2 regions of the Sinobaca sp. TMA16-18 genome follow, and region 2 is predicted to be linked to the other one. Evidence: riboswitches for the same ligand, from Rfam matches in the RefSeq annotation. Region 2 holds a riboswitch; the other holds the start of a gene.
The links. Region 2 has a riboswitch for S-adenosylmethionine ahead of AC5W14_RS03700 (methionine ABC transporter ATP-binding protein). Riboswitches for the same ligand answer to the same signal wherever they lie in the genome.
Positions count from the first base shown of each region.

Region 1 (7,950 bases), on a different contig from region 2:
TGCGCGCAGAATCTGCTCTTTTTTCGCACGCTCCATTAAGTCATCAGCTTTTTCTTTAAGCTCTACCGTCTTTTTATCTTTTTCAGCCAGCAGACGGCTGACTTTTCCCTGTACACCGAGATGACGGCCTAAAAGCATCTGCATATTAACATATGGCTGCAGGTGGCTGATGCTGTAATCTTTCAGCAGATGCGGCTTCAGATCGGGCGGTACGAGCAGAGGCGTAGTAGTAGAAACTTCCGAACGGGCCGGTGCTTCCGCAACAGCCGTAGCCGCTTTTGGTTTTTCCACTGCCTTATTAAGACGTTTCTCCCGTTTTTCCGCCCACTCCACCTGCATCTGTTTCATATCATCGGGACGTGCAAGTCTATTGGCCAGATCAAGGCCATTCATGGCATCTTTTGCATAAAGTACCATGCCGTCGTATTCCGCGCTGATTTTTTCTTCTGTGAACTTCCTTGTCAGCGCCGCTCCGCCTACCATAACCGGGATGGAGATCTGCTGGTTTTTTAAATCCTGGGCAGTCAACACCATCTGCTGGGCTGATTTCACAAGAAGACCGCTTAATCCGATCGCATCCGGATTCTCTTTAGCAACGGCTTCAATCAGTTCATTGGAAGTCACTTTAATACCTAAATTTACAATTTTAAAGCCGTTATTGGATAGAATAATATCAACAAGGTTTTTGCCGATATCATGCACATCGCCTTTAACGGTGGCAAGCAGAATTTTCCCTTTACCTGTATCATCGGCCGCTTTTGTTTCCATATACGGCTCAAGGTGCGATACTGCTGCTTTCATTGCTTCGGCGCTCTGCAGTACTTCCGCTACAATCAGTTCATTGTTGTTAAACAGCTTGCCTACTTTATCCATACCTACCATCAGCGGGCCGTTAATAATACTTAACGGCTCATCGTATTTGGTCAAGGCTTCATCGAGGTCTTTATAAAGGCCCTCTTTTGTCCCCTCTACGATATATTCAGCCAGTCTGTCTTCCAGCGAAAGATTCTGCTCGACCGTTTTCTTTTCTGCTTTTTTCCCCCGGTAGTGAGCTGTGAAATCAGCAAGAGTCTGGTCTGACGTTTCAAAAAGCAGTTCTTTTGCCATCGTTTTCTCTTTTTCCGGAATGCTCGCAAAACGCTCGAGCTTTTCCGTGTTAACGATAGCATAATCCAGTCCGGCATTTGTGCAGTAATACATAAAGGAGGCATTAAGCACTTCTCTTCCCACAGGTGGCAGGCCGAAGGAAACGTTGCTTATACCGAGTATAGTCAGACAGTCCGGAAGTGCCTTTTTAATTTCTTTAATCCCGTTAATTGTCGCTTCGGCGGAGCCGATGTACTGAGCGTCTCCGGTGCCGACCGGGAAAACGAGCGGATCAAATATAATATCTTTCGGATTCATCCCGTATTGGTTAACGAGAATGTCATGGGAGCGTACGGCTACTTCCACTTTTCTTTCCGTCGTAACGGCCATTCCTACTTCGTCAATCGTCCCCACTACTACAGCGGCTCCAAACTTCTTTAAAATCGGTACAATATCTTCAAAGCGCTCTTCTCCGTCTTCGAGGTTGATGGAGTTAATGATAGCCTTTCCCTGGGAGTACGTAAGTGCTTTTTCAATAACCGCTGCATCCGTGGAATCAATCATAAGCGGCACCTTTACTTTGTTAATAACGTGGCTTAAAAAGACTTCAATATCATCCATTTCTTCCCGGTCCGGGTCAGCCAGACACACATCAATAACGTGGGCGCCTTTTTTCACCTGCGCCCGTGCAATTTCTGAAGCTTCTTCAAATTTGCCTTCGTTGATCAGCCTTTTAAATTTCTTGGAGCCGATAACGTTCGTACGCTCCCCTACGAAAAGCGGACGCATATCTTCTTCGTATACAAGCGGCTCAATGCCGGACACGACATGAGGATGTCCTTGTGAAGGCGTACGCGGTTCAAATTTGGTTAACGCTTCACGCATTACTTTAATGTGCTCGGGCGTCGTGCCGCAGCAGCCGCCGACTACATTCAGCCAGCCTTTCTCAGCAAAGCCTTCCAGCTTTGTCGTCAGGGATTCCGGTGATTCATGGTAATGTCCCTCTTCGTCCGGCAGTCCCGCATTAGGATAACAGTGGACATACGTCGTCGAAAGTTCGGACAGAGAGCGCAGGTGATCTCTCATGAATTCAGGTCCGGTTGCGCAGTTTAACCCGACAACAATCGGGTTCATATGCTCTATTGATATATAAAAGCTTTCCATGGATTGACCGGCAAGCGTCGTGCCCATCGGCTCAATCGTTCCTGAAATCATTAATGGCAGTTCAATACCAAGCTCCTGCTGGGCCTGCTGAATGCCTAAATAGGCCGCTTTCACGTTTCTAACGTCCTGGCTTGTTTCCAGCAGAAATAAATCCACTTCGCCTTTGATCAGTCCGGAAGCCTGCTCCCGGTATGTTTCCGTCAGTTCTTCAAATGTTGTTCCTCCGGTTACAGAAAGGGATTTTGTCGTCGGCCCCATGGCACCGGCCACGTAACGCGGAAAATCTTCTGTCTCTATTTCTTTGACAGCGTCTTTCGCAAGCTTAGCTGCCGCGATATTTAACTCTTCCGCCTTATGCTGCAGGTCATAATCTGCAAGAACAATGCTCGTGGCTCCAAACGTGTTCGTTTCAATAATATCCGCGCCTGCTTCCAAGTAATCCCGGTGAATTTTTTCAAGAACATGAGGTGCGGTCACATTTAAATACTCGTTGCAGCCTTCGTATTCTTCTCCACCGAAATCATCTGCGGTTAAATCAGCGTTCTGCAGCATGGTTCCCATTGCTCCATCTAAAATGAGAATAGATGTTTTCAGCCTGTCCTGGATTGCTATTTTAGGCATTTGATTCCCTCCACTCTGTTCACTTGCTTTTTTCTTCTGTTCGTACCGCTGCTTTTTCTCTAATGTATTCGGTTAAACGGCACGTAATATCATAACGAAGAAATGGAGTAATTAAATAAATGCCGTTAAAATATTCCATCGCTTCGTCGATAAGCGTTTTCGCTATTGTGATTCCTTCTTCCGCTGCAAGCCCGCGGTTCTCCCCGCATGCAGACATACTTTGGCGGATCGAATCCGTCAGCTTAATGCCGGGCACTTCATTGTGTAAAAATTCAGCATTCCGGCTGCTGACTAAAGGCATGATGCCAATATATACCGGTACGTCCATATGTTTTGTCGCTTCATATATTTCTTTAAACTGGCCTTCTCCGAAGACCGGCTGGGTCATGAAGTAATCGGCGCCGGCGGTGATTTTCTTTTCAAGCCGCTGTACAGCCCGGTCTACATTCCGAACATTGGGGTTAAATGCTGCTCCTACGGTAAACGTCGTATTCTGGCCGAGCGACTTTCCGGAAAAAGATAACCCTTTGTTCATTTCTTTCATTAAATGAATTAAGTCAAAAGAGTTCGCATCATATACGGAGGTAGCTCCGGGAAAATCCCCGACTTTCGTGGGATCGCCGGTTACGGCAAGAATATCATGAATACCGAGAGCATTAATTCCCATCAGGTGGGACTGGAGGCCGATAAGGTTTCTATCGCGGCAGGCGACATGAAGCAGCGGCCGGGCCTGGGTCATGCTTTTAACGAGTGCTCCCATTGCCAGATTATCAATCCGGGGACTTGCCAGCGAATTATCCGCCATCGTAACGGCGTCTGCGCCGGACTGATACAAAGCCTGGGCTCCTTCCACGAACTTGGACGTTGCCAGCTTCTTAGGCGGATCCAGCTCCACGATAACCGTAACGGATTGCTTTGCTTTTTCTCTCAGGTTCGGCTCGGTCGACGGAGGTTCTACGACAGAGAATTGTCCCGCTTTCTGGGCAACAGCCTGCGCCGTCCTTGTTTTTGGGGCTGTATTTTTAACAGCTGCAGCTATTTGAGCGATATGCTCCGGCGTTGTACCGCAGCACCCTCCGATAATGCCGATTCCCTGATTTTGAAAATCAAGTGCTTTTTCATAAAAATAGTCCGGATTTGACTGATACACAAAGCGCCCATCATCGATGTCCGGCAGGCTTGCGTTAGGATGCACCGCATACAGCGTCTGTTCGTCAAGCGGTGTCATCTCCAGTGACCGCAGGATGTGATACGGTCCCATACGGCAGTTTACTCCGACAGCATCCGCTCCGGCTGCCGTCATTTGTTTAAATGCATCGCCAAGCGGAAGCCCGCTGTGCATAACACCTACTTCACCGAGCGCCACCTGGGCAATTACAGGCAGATCTGTTTTGCTTTTCACAAGCTTAATGACCGCTAAAATTTCCTGGAGGTTATAGAACGTTTCCAGAATAATTCCGTCCGGCTCTGCTTTCAGCAGGGCATCCAGCTGTTCGGAGAAAGCGCTGCTTATCTCTTCTTCGCTTTCCTCAATTTTCTGGAGCCCTTTTATGCCTCCTATTGTAGCAAACACGAAAGCCCTGCCTTCCGCAGCCTCCCTGGCTGTTTCAACGCCAAGTCTGTTTATATCGTCTGTTTTACCTTCCAGCTGATATTTAGCAAGCTTGATGCGGTTTGCTGCATACGTATTGGTCTGAATAATATCAGACCCTGCTTCTACATATTCTTTATGGATGTTTTTAATTAGACCGGGATTTGAGAGATTTAATGCTTCATAGGAGCCGCTGTATCCTTTTTCGTATAGATACGTCCCCATTGCCCCGTCTCCAATTAACATACGTTTTGAATATTCCTCTGCCAAATTCACTGCGAGCCACTCCCCTGGTTCGTGATTTTCTTTTACAGGCGGTCGAGCGCCTGCTCTAAATCTGCGATAATATCTTCTTTATTTTCAATACCTACAGAAAAACGAAGCAGCCGGTTGCAGACGCCGTTGGCAATCCGGACTTCCTCCGGCACATCCGCGTGTGTCTGTGTGGCTGGATACGTCATAAAGCTTTCCACACCGCCGAGGCTTTCTGCAAATGTGACAAGCTCGAGTCCGCGCAGAAGGGCGTCGACCCACTGCTCGTTTTCAATCCGAAAGGAAAGCATGCCGCCTTTTCCGGTATACAATACGTCCGTTACTTTTGGATGTGTTTCCAGGAACTCTGCCACTGCCCGTGCATTTTCAGTATGTTTTTCCATACGCAGGGACAGTGTCTTCATCCCTCTCATCAACAGCCAGGAATCCATGGGCGACAGAATCGTTCCCATGCCGTTATGAAACGCTGTAATCCGGGCGCTGAGCTGTTCATCTTTTGTAACGATCAGGCCGGCAATAATATCATTATGGCCGCCGAGGTATTTAGAGGCACTGTGTATAACGATATCGGCTCCCATATCAAGCGGACGCTGGAGAATTGGTGTGTAAAACGTGTTATCCACAATCAACCAGAGGCCGTGTTTTTTGGCCAGTTTAGACATTTCAGAAATATCTGCTTCCTGCATTAATGGGTTTGTCGGTGTTTCAATAAACAGCGCTTTCGTACGGTCTGTGATTTTTTGTTCAAAGGCTTCTATGTTTCTCGGGTCCCCATAAGCAATCGTAATACCCCAGTTTTTCCATCCTTCTTCAAAAAGCCGGTACGTTCCCCCATATAAATCCTGGGAAGCAAGAATTTCATCATCCTTGTCAAAAATGGCAAACAGCGTTTGGATTGCTGCCATTCCTGAGCTCAATGCGTATCCTTTTGCCCCGTTTTCCAGTCCGGCGATAGCCCGTTCCAAAATGTCCCTTGTAGGATTTCCGGTACGGGAGTAGTCAAACCCTGTCGACTCGCCCAGCCCTTCGTGGCGAAAAGCGGTGGACATATGAATAGGAGCGCTGACGGCTCCTGTTCTTGGATCTTCTTTGTTTCCAATTTGTACTAAATTTGTTTCAATGTGAAATTTCTTATCCATTATTGTCACCCTTTTTTGCAGCTGATTACTATATAGTGGCCGGCATATCCTGATTTATCATTCCGCTAAAAGACCTTCCTCTAAAAGTAAGAAGAAGGTCTGCGATTTATAAGAGCACCTCTTCTTATCTCTCGGGCATCTTCTGCCCGGCGGATTTAGCACCTGACCTGTATAGGCTGGTTGCTGAGACTTCATAGGGCCTGATCCCTCCGTCTCTCTGGATAAGAAAGCTTTATTTATATAGTTGTGTAGTAAAACCTTACAAGATTAACGATCGAAATGCAATCAAATTGTGTGAATTTGTTGAATTTATTCAGGAGCCGTGTCTACATATAAATGGCTGCTGTTGCCGCAGATACAGCGGACAAAACCAGTCTGCACCGTGCCGTCTTCTTTTCTGCTTCCCTTTAAAACAAATTTCTCCCCGCACTGCGGGCATCGTATGACGACGCGATATCGCTTTTCCTCTATCATAGGCCGTCTATTCTCCTTCCATCTGCTCAAACCTTTTTCCGGTTTCCTGTCTTCTTACAGCTGTCCACCATAAAAGAAACCCTAAAGGCAGCATGGGGTAGACTATGTACTGCCGGTCGATTAATAATAGCAAATCGTACGTGCCGTGTAAAACGAACGGGACCGTCAGACCTAAAAACAAAAACATTTTTCTTACAGTACCTTTCAAAAAAGACGCTTTCCCTATATAATATCCCATAGTACAGGCAAACAGAGCATGACTGGCTACCGGCAGAAACGCCCTTCCAAACGCTATATCCACGCCATACGCTGCAAGGTAAAGAATGTTTTCTGCTGCGGCAAAACCGAGTCCTACAGCAAGCGCATAAAGTGTCGTATCATAAATGGAACGAACACGGATAAAAGGAATAACGGCGGCGCATAGAATAAACCATTTAAAAAATTCCTCGAGCAGCCCGGCATATAAAAAGGCCTGAAAGAAAACCGAAGCCTCCGTTCGTGTCTCTTCTGTAAGCGCATATTGTACGGTTACAATAGGAAACACGAGCAGCATGCCGATGAGAAAAGCACGGGCCGTTTTATAGAAAGAACGGGACGCGGTTTCCTGGGTTAAATAGTAGTAGCTTAGAAATGCAATCGAAGGCGCAAGGGCCGCAGTTATGATAGCAAACACTCACGCATCCGTCCTTTCCTGCTCTGTAATTGACCGATTAACCATAAATAGAAAAGAGGTACTGTCATGAAGCGGATTTTAACCATACATACCGGAGGCACGATCTCCATGAAAGAAGACAAACAGACTGGAAGTGTAGCACCCGGCGAAAAAAACCCGCTGGATCAGTGGCATGAAGAAGCAAAACAGGTGGCTGATATTACTGTTATCCCTTTCTTTCATCTTCCTTCACCACATATCACTCCGGAAAATATGTTTGAACTGTCGTCTTTTATTAATGAAAAACTGGCTGACCACTTATATGATGGGATTGTTATTACGCACGGAACGGACACGCTTGAAGAAACCGCCTACTTTCTCGATCTTCTTCACCAGTCCCCAATCCCCATTATTCTGACAGGTGCTATGCGTTCAAGCAATGAATTAGGGGCAGACGGCCCTTACAATTTTCTTGCTGCGATAAGAACAGCTTCTTCAGAACAGGCCAGAGGTAAGGGGGTGCTCGTTGTTATGAATGATGAAGTTCACTCTGCAATCAACGTAACGAAAACACACTCTTCCAATGTGGCTACATTCCAAAGTCCTCAATTTGGCCCAATCGGGCTCGTCACGAGGCGCGGAATCCTTTTTCATCACACCCCCTCCGCCAGAGAGCAGTTTTCTATCTCCTCTTTAACGAAAAAGGTGTTTCTGCTTAAGGCATACGCCGGCATGGAAAGAGAAACAATCGATTTGCTTGAATCTGCCTCCCCTTCCGGACTTGTGCTAGAAGCATTCGGCCAGGGTAACGTACCGCCGGCTATCGTGCCGGCAATAGAAGCGCTTATAGCAAGAAATATTCCCGTAGTTTTAGTATCAAGGTGTTACAGCGGCATCGTCCAGGCTACCTATGAGTATGCCGGCGGAGGCATGCAGCTTAAACAGAAGGG
Region 1 covers NZ_JCAKFM010000003.1:145,020-152,969, forward strand. Annotated here, with positions in the region: gene metH (methionine synthase) at 1-2,871, opposite strand, end outside; gene AC5W14_RS06960 (bifunctional homocysteine S-methyltransferase/methylenetetrahydrofolate reductase) at 2,891-4,738, opposite strand; gene AC5W14_RS06965 (methionine biosynthesis PLP-dependent protein) at 4,771-5,874, opposite strand; SAM riboswitch class I at 5,996-6,102, opposite strand; gene AC5W14_RS06970 (hypothetical protein) at 6,184-6,348, opposite strand; gene AC5W14_RS06975 (PrsW family glutamic-type intramembrane protease) at 6,356-7,021, opposite strand; gene AC5W14_RS06980 (asparaginase) at 7,088-7,950, shown strand, end outside.
Region 1: another riboswitch for S-adenosylmethionine. It lies ahead of AC5W14_RS06965 (methionine biosynthesis PLP-dependent protein); the one in region 2 lies ahead of AC5W14_RS03700 (methionine ABC transporter ATP-binding protein).

Region 2 (7,950 bases):
AAGATAAAGTGAAAGAAGCGGAGAACGAGGAACTATATGATATTCTCGCCTCAGATGGTATGCTAATAAAAAGGCCTATCGTAACAGATGGGAGCCAGGTTACATTAGGGTTTAAAGAAGCGCTGTTTGAGGAAACGTGGAAACAGTAAAGATAATGAAAACTGGAGGAATGAATAATGAGCGTACCAACGGAATTGAAGTATTCACAGGAGCATGAGTGGGTAAAGACCGAAGGAGAAAAAGCAAGAGTCGGCATTACAGACTTTGCCCAGTCTGAGCTTGGAGACATCGTATTTGTTGAACTGCCGGAAGTAGGAGACGAAGTTCAGGCAGATGAACCTTTTGGAAGTGTAGAATCAGTAAAGACAGTTTCTGAACTATACGCGCCTATCAGCGGTAAGGTTGTTGAAGTGAATGAAACCCTGGACGATTCGCCGGAATTTGTAAATGAATCTCCTTATGAAAAGGCCTGGATGATTGTTGTAGAACCATCCGACAGCAGCCAGATCGATAACTTAATGTCTGCAGAAGCTTACGAGAAAATGGTAAGCGCAGAGTAAATCACGGTTACATAAGAAGCCCGCCTCTAAAGCAGAGGCGGGCTTCTTTTATTTGAAATAAACTACCCTCTTTTCTTTTTCGGCAATGTTCTATATATTAAAAGGAGTGAATTTCATTCGGTTGTCGAAATAAAACGGAGGCACTCTGATCATGAAGGGTATTGCGAGGGAATGGACTCATCAATTTAAGCATTACAATAAAAATGTACGTTTGTTCTTAATCGCTTCCGTGCTTTCCAACATGGGCATGGGAGTCTTTATGATTATGTATAACTACTACATAAGAGAACTCGGGTACCTGGATGATGTAAACGGACGGGTGATCGCGGCCCAGGCAACGGCTACAGCGATTGCACTGCTTCCTGCCGGCCTGCTGAGCGACCGTATCGGGCGGAAAAAAGTTATTATGGCCGGGGCCCTTATGCTTGGGGTGAGTCTGTTTCTTCGTTCCGTCGTGGAAGCAGAAGGCCTGCTGCTGGCGGGAGCGTTTTTAACAGGAGCGTTTATGTCTTTTGTGCAGGTTTCTTCCATTCCGCTGCTGGCTGAAAATTCCACGGAAAAGCAGCGCGTCCATTTATTCAGCTTTAATTTTGCATTAATTATGGTGGCGAACGTCATAGGAAATGGCATGGGAGGACTGATGAGTGACGGCGCCCGGATGCTGCTCGACTTTTCCGCTCTGCAGAGCCTGCGTCTTACTCTGCTGACAGGAGCCTGTTTAAGTTTTGCTGCTATATTTCCGGTATTGAAAATTAAAGAAGAACGCAGGCTGACGGTAACGAAGACCGGTGCCGGCTCTTTTAAGGAAATTTTACATACAAATCGGGCCGGTATCAAAATGATTGCCCTGTTTGCCGTGGCGCAGATGATTATCGGATTCGGCTCCGGACTTGTTATTCCGTACCTGAATTTGTATTTTACCGACCGCTTTGACGTAAGTTATACCGCCGTCGGCCTGATCCTGGCTTTAGGGCAGGGTATGACGGCTGTAGCATTTATGATAGGCCCGACGCTTGTCCAGAAAGTCGGGGAAGTACGTGCGGTAGTTATTTTACAGCTGAGTTCGCTTCCGTTTCTGCTTGTTACCGCCTACACGCAGAATATCTGGTTTGCGGTTATCGGTTTTTTATTCCGTCAGGCTTTAATGAACGCAGGGAACCCGATCCAGATGTCGTTAATGATGAGAAGCGTAGGGGATAATATTAAAGGCCTTGCCAACTCTATCGGGCAGATGGTATTTCAGCTGGGCTGGGCTGTAATGGGACCGGTATCGACGTCGATTGTACTCCTATATGGCCCATATTATGGATGGGCATGGGTATTTACGTTAACGTGTGCTCTCTATTTAACAGGGTCCATTTATTTCTATCTCGTGTTTAGAAAAGTCCCGCAGAGCAGTGATATATAAGCCCCGGCAAATGATTTGACACCCGGGCAGTCCCATGCTAAGCTTCGATTTGTACTCAATAACCTACATATGAAACACTCTTATCATGAGAGGTGGAGGGACTGGCCCTTTGAAGCCCGGCAACCGTCATTACATGTAATGAAATGGTGCCAATTCCTGCGAAGCATCCGCTTTGGCAGATGAGAGAAAGGAATGAACCGAGCCCTTTCTGCTTATGATAAAAGCTGAAGGGTATTTTCTTATGGTTAAATAAGGGAGTACGTATTTTTTAGCTGAATAAAGATTCTGTTCTAAGACCAAGTTATCTGGTATGATAAGTAAGGTTAATAAAGAAAAGAAACAGGGTGGGCATATGATAACACTAGAGAAACTATCGAAAATATTTTCTACATCCAATGGAGATATAACGGCAGTAGACAATATAGACTTAACGATAGATGAAGGAGAAATATTCGGCATTATCGGCTACAGCGGCGCAGGAAAAAGCACGCTCATCCGTCTGTTGAATATGCTTGAGAAACCGACATCTGGAAAAATTATTATTGCAGATAAAAACATGGCCGATCTGCAGGGGGCTTCCCTTCGGCAGGCACGTCAGGAAATCAGCATGATTTTTCAGCATTTTAATCTGCTCTGGTCGAGAACGGTCCGGGAGAACATAGCGTTTCCACTGGAAATAGCGAAGCATTCAAAAAAAGACAAAGATGCGAGAGTAAACGAATTAATAGAACTTGTCGGTCTCAGCGGCAGGGAAGATGCGTATCCGGCCCAGCTGAGCGGAGGCCAGAAGCAGCGTGTCGGCATTGCGAGAGCCCTTGCGAACAACCCTAAAGTACTGCTCTGCGACGAGGCAACGTCTGCGCTTGACCCTAAAACGACAGATTCTATTCTCGAGCTGTTAACGGATATTAATAAAAAGCTTGGATTGACCATTGTGCTGATCACTCATGAAATGCACGTAATCCGGAAAATATGCAACCGCGTTGCTGTAATGGAGAATGGAAAAGTAGTAGAGGAAGGGCAGGTTCTGGATGTGTTCAGACAGCCCCGTGAAGAAATGACGAAAGAATTTGTCAAACAGATTACCGAGCCGGAAGAAACGATGGAAGCAATCCGGGAATTAATGAAGACCGGTGACGACAATCCTATTGTTAAAATTTCTTTTCTCGGCGAAGAAGCGGAGCAGCCTATCATGACAGATCTTATCCTGACATGCGGCGTTTCCGTCAATATTCTGCAGGGCAAAGTCTCCAAGACAAGGGATGGAAGCTACGGCACGTTATTCGTGCAGCTTAAAGGAAACCAGGAACAGCTCGACCATGCGCTGTCCTATTTGAAAGAGCAGCAGGTCCAGACAGAGGTGATGACAGCTCATGAATGAACTATTTGAAAATGTAAACTGGGACAACATGTGGGAAGCCACGGTTGAAACACTGTATATGAGTGCTTTGGCCGTCCTGGCCACTTTTATTTTAGGTGTTCTGCTTGGTCTTGTTCTTTATATGACGGACAAAGGGAACATGTGGGAAAATAACCCGGTTCATCTGGCAGCGGCGGCAATAGTAAACGTCTTCCGTTCCATTCCATTTATTATATTAATTATTCTGCTCGTTCCGTTTACGACTTTTATTGTCGGAACGATGCTTGGCCCGAGCGCGGCGCTTCCTGCTTTAGTAATAGGGGCAGCCCCTTTTTATGCAAGGCTTGTAGAAATTGGCCTTCGCGAAGTTGATAAAGGAGTCATTGAGGCTGCGCAGTCGATGGGAGCTAATCAGTGGCACATTATCTTTAAGGTCCTGATTCCTGAATCTCTACCTGCCTTGATATCCGGTATTACGGTTACAGCTATCACGCTTGTAAGCTATACGGCCATGGCTGGTGTTATCGGAGCCGGCGGCCTTGGTGACCTTGCTTTCCGGGAAGGGTTCCAGCGGAACAATTCAGATGTCACATTAGTAGCAACTGCCGCCATTCTCGTGATTGTTATGATCCTGCAGTGGATTGGCGACAGAATTATATACAGAATAGATAAAAGATAAAAGGGGAGAAAGTAAAATGAAAAAGGTTTGGATGCTTTCAGCATTATCATTAACAATTGTACTGGCAGCCTGCGGAGGCGGCGAAGAATCAGGTTCCGAAGAAGAACCAACGACGCTTACAGTAGGTGCTTCCAACGTACCTCACGCAGAAATTCTGGAATTTGCTTCCGATCAACTTGAAGAAGAAGGCGTGGACCTGCAGATTGAAACATTTAACGACTACATCGTGCCGAACCAGGCACTCGCAGAAGAGGAAATTGACGCTAACTATTTCCAGCACGTGCCTTACTTTGAATCGCAGATTGAAGAAAATGACTATGACTTCGCCGATGCCGGTGCAATTCATATAGAGCCAATGGGCGTATATTCCCAGGATTATGACAGCCTCGAGGAACTGCCTGAAGGTGCTGAAGTGATCATGAGCAGCTCTGTTGCTGACCACGGCCGTATCCTGAGCATGCTTGAAGACGAAGGCGTTATTACAATGGAAGAAGATGCCGGCATTGAAGCAACGTTGGATGACATTGCAGAAAATCCAAAAGACATTCAGTTCAGTGCCAATGTAGAAGCAGCGACGCTTCCCCAGGCTTACCAGAACGGCGAAGGCGATGCCGTATTTATTAACTCCAACTATGCACTCGACAGCGACCTGAGCCCTAGCGAAGACGCTATCGCTATTGAAAGCGCAGAGGACAATCCTTACGCAAATATTATAGCGGTACGCAGCGGCGACGAAGATCGTGAAGAAATCCAGACGCTGGTGGATGTACTTCATTCCGATGAAGTGAAGTCATTTATTGAAGATGAATACGAAGGCGCGGTTCTTCCTGCTGAAGGCGAGAACGCTGAATAAAATACTGTTCCTTAACAGTTTATGTTTTAACAAAGCAATCTAGTTTGTTATACTAAAAACAATAAGGGGGGCTATCCTGAAAGAGAAAGCTTTTAGGCGGTCCTCCTTTTTGTATTCCGTTCGGATAAAGTAAAGTGTGTTTCTTGAACTCTGTTTACATTTGTTATAAACTGATAATGATAATAAAGTGAGAATGAGAAACCACTTTCTGTGGTTAAAATAAAGTTAATGGAGGTTTTTTTAATGTCAGCATCTACTCTTAAAATCGAAGATCTAACGGTTGAAATAGAAGGCTCAGAAATCATTAAGCACTTCAACCTTGAAATAAAAGGCGGGGAAATCCACGCTATCATGGGACCAAACGGTACCGGTAAGTCTACATTGGCTTCTGCTATCATGGGTCACCCAAAGTATGAAATCACTCACGGAAGCGTCATTCTTGATGGCGAAGACGTATTGGAAATGGAAGTGGATGAGCGTGCTAAAGCCGGCTTGTTCCTTGCAATGCAGTACCCAAGCGAAATCAGCGGCGTAACAAACGCAGACTTTATGCGCTCTGCTATTAATTCAAAGCGCGAAGAGGGCGACGAGATTTCCCTAATGAAGTTTATCCGCAAGATGGACGAAAAAATGGATAAGCTTGAAATGAATCAGGCATTTTCCCAGCGTTACCTGAACGAAGGTTTCTCCGGCGGAGAGAAAAAGCGTAATGAAATTCTTCAGCTTCTTATGCTGGAGCCGAAAATTGCAATTCTTGATGAAATTGACTCCGGTCTTGATATTGACGCCCTTCGTGTTGTATCCAACGGAATCAATGAAATGAAAAACGAAAGCTTTGGCTGCCTTATTATCACTCACTACCAGCGTCTTCTCAATTACATTACACCGGACAGAGTACACGTAATGATGCAGGGACGTATCGTTAAATCAGGTGGAGCGGAGCTTGCAGAACGCCTTGAGGCAGACGGTTATGACTGGATCAAAGAAGAACTGGGCATCGAAGACGAAAGAGTTGGAAACCAACAGAAAGCGTAAAGAAGGGAGGTCACTATCTTATGTCAGTAGAAACAAAATGGACGTTCGATGAACAGTACGTCAAAGAATTTTCCGAACAAAGAGAAGAACCGGAGTGGCTCAAAGAAGAAAGGCTTACGGCTTTTCGCCTAATTGAGAAACTCGAACTTCCGAAGCCGGAAAAAACAAAGATTACCAAATGGAACTTCACGGAGTTTAAGCACGTAGGAACAGAAGCAGGCACCGTTTCAAGCCTTTCTGATCTTCATGCAGATGTTCAAAAGCTTATTAACGTGACAGAAGAAGACCAGAACCTTCTTGTTGTAAGAGACGGAAAGCCTCTTTACTATAGTCTTTCAACAGAAGCAAAAGAAAAAGGCGTTATCTTTACTGATATCGCAACGGCAGCGAAAGAACACAGCGACCTGCTGAAAAAATATTTCATGGGTGATGCAGTAAAAGTGGATGAGAATAAGCTTACAGCTCTTCATACAGCTTTTCTAAGCGGCGGTGCATTCATTTACGTACCGAAAAACGTCCAGCTTGAAAAGCCTCTGCAGGCCGTATATTTCCAGGAAGATCCGGAAGCCGGCTTGTTCAACCATGTTGTATTGGCGACAGAAGATAACAGTGATGTAACGTACCTGGAAAACTACGTATCATTCAACAGTGAACAGGAATCAGCGGCGAATATTATTGCTGAAGTCTATGCAGGCCCGGCTTCGAAAGTATCCTTCGGCGCTGTAGACCATCTTGAAAAAGGGGTTACTACGTATGTGAACCGCCGTGGTGTTGCTGAAAAGGATGCCCGTATCGACTGGGCTTTAGGCCAGATGAACGACGGCAATACGCTGTCAGATAACACGACCATTTTAAGAGGAGACGGTTCCTACTCCGACGTGAAATCCGTATCGATCGGACGCGGCACGCAGTCTCAGGACTTCTGGACGCAGATCATTCACTTCGGTAAGCACTCAGACGGACAGATTCTTACTCACGGCGTTATGAAAGATTCCGCCCGTGCTATTTTCAACGGTATTTCGAAAATTGAACACGGCGCGACGAAATCAAACGGTGTACAGACAGAACGTGTGTTAATGCTCAGCGAGAAAGCCCGTGGAGATGCGAACCCAATTCTTCTTATCGATGAAGATGACGTAACGGCAGGACACGCAGCTTCCGTAGGACGTATTGACCCGCTTCAGATGTTCTACTTGATGAGCCGTGGTTTAAGCCGTCTTGAAGCCGAGCGCCTTATCATTCATGGTTTCCTTCAGCCGGTAGTTGCAGAGCTCCCTATCCAGGCTGTGAAAGATAGATTGACTGAGGTTATCGAAAGGAAAGTGTATTAAATGAACATTCAGGAGATCCGTCGCCAGTTCCCTATATTAAATGAACAGGTCAACGGTCACCCTCTTGTTTATCTTGACAGCGCGGCGACATCACAGAAGCCGCTGGCTGTTATTGAGAAAATAGATGAATATTACAGGAAGTACAATTCCAATGTGCACCGCGGCGTTCATACACTTGGCAGTATGGCAACCGATGGATACGAAGGAGCACGGGAGAAAGTCCGGAACTTTCTTCATGCGTCTTCTGTAGAAGAGATTATCTTCACCCGTGGCACAACAACAGCGATTAATATCGTAGCCCAGTCTTACGGCGAAGCCAACCTGCAGGAAGATGATGAAATTGTGCTCACCTATATGGAACATCACAGCAACATCATTCCCTGGCAGCAGACAGCCAAAAGAACCGGGGCAAAGCTGAAATACCTTCCAATGAACGAGGACGGCACGCTTTCTATGGCAGATGTAAAAGAAGCGGTCGGCCCGAAAACTAAAATCGTTGCGGTTACTCATGTTTCCAATGTACTCGGTACCGTGAATCCGGTTAAAGAGATCGCAGAAATCGCCCATGCCAATGACGCTGTTATTGTCGTGGACGGGGCGCAGGGAGCTCCGCATATCAAAGTAGATGTGCAGGACCTTAACTGTGACTTTTATGCTTTTTCCGGCCACAAAATGGGCGGACCTACCGGAATCGGTGTGCTGTACGGCAAAAAAGCACTCCTGA
Region 2 covers NZ_JCAKFM010000001.1:719,887-727,836, reverse strand. Annotated here, with positions in the region: gene AC5W14_RS03715 (arsenate reductase family protein) at 1-149, shown strand, start outside; gene gcvH (glycine cleavage system protein GcvH) at 177-560, shown strand; gene AC5W14_RS03705 (MFS transporter) at 712-1,968, shown strand; SAM riboswitch class I at 2,046-2,154, shown strand; gene AC5W14_RS03700 (methionine ABC transporter ATP-binding protein) at 2,321-3,349, shown strand; gene AC5W14_RS03695 (methionine ABC transporter permease) at 3,342-4,007, shown strand; gene AC5W14_RS03690 (MetQ/NlpA family ABC transporter substrate-binding protein) at 4,024-4,860, shown strand; gene sufC (Fe-S cluster assembly ATPase SufC) at 5,104-5,895, shown strand; gene sufD (Fe-S cluster assembly protein SufD) at 5,916-7,226, shown strand; gene AC5W14_RS03675 (cysteine desulfurase) at 7,227-7,950, shown strand, end outside.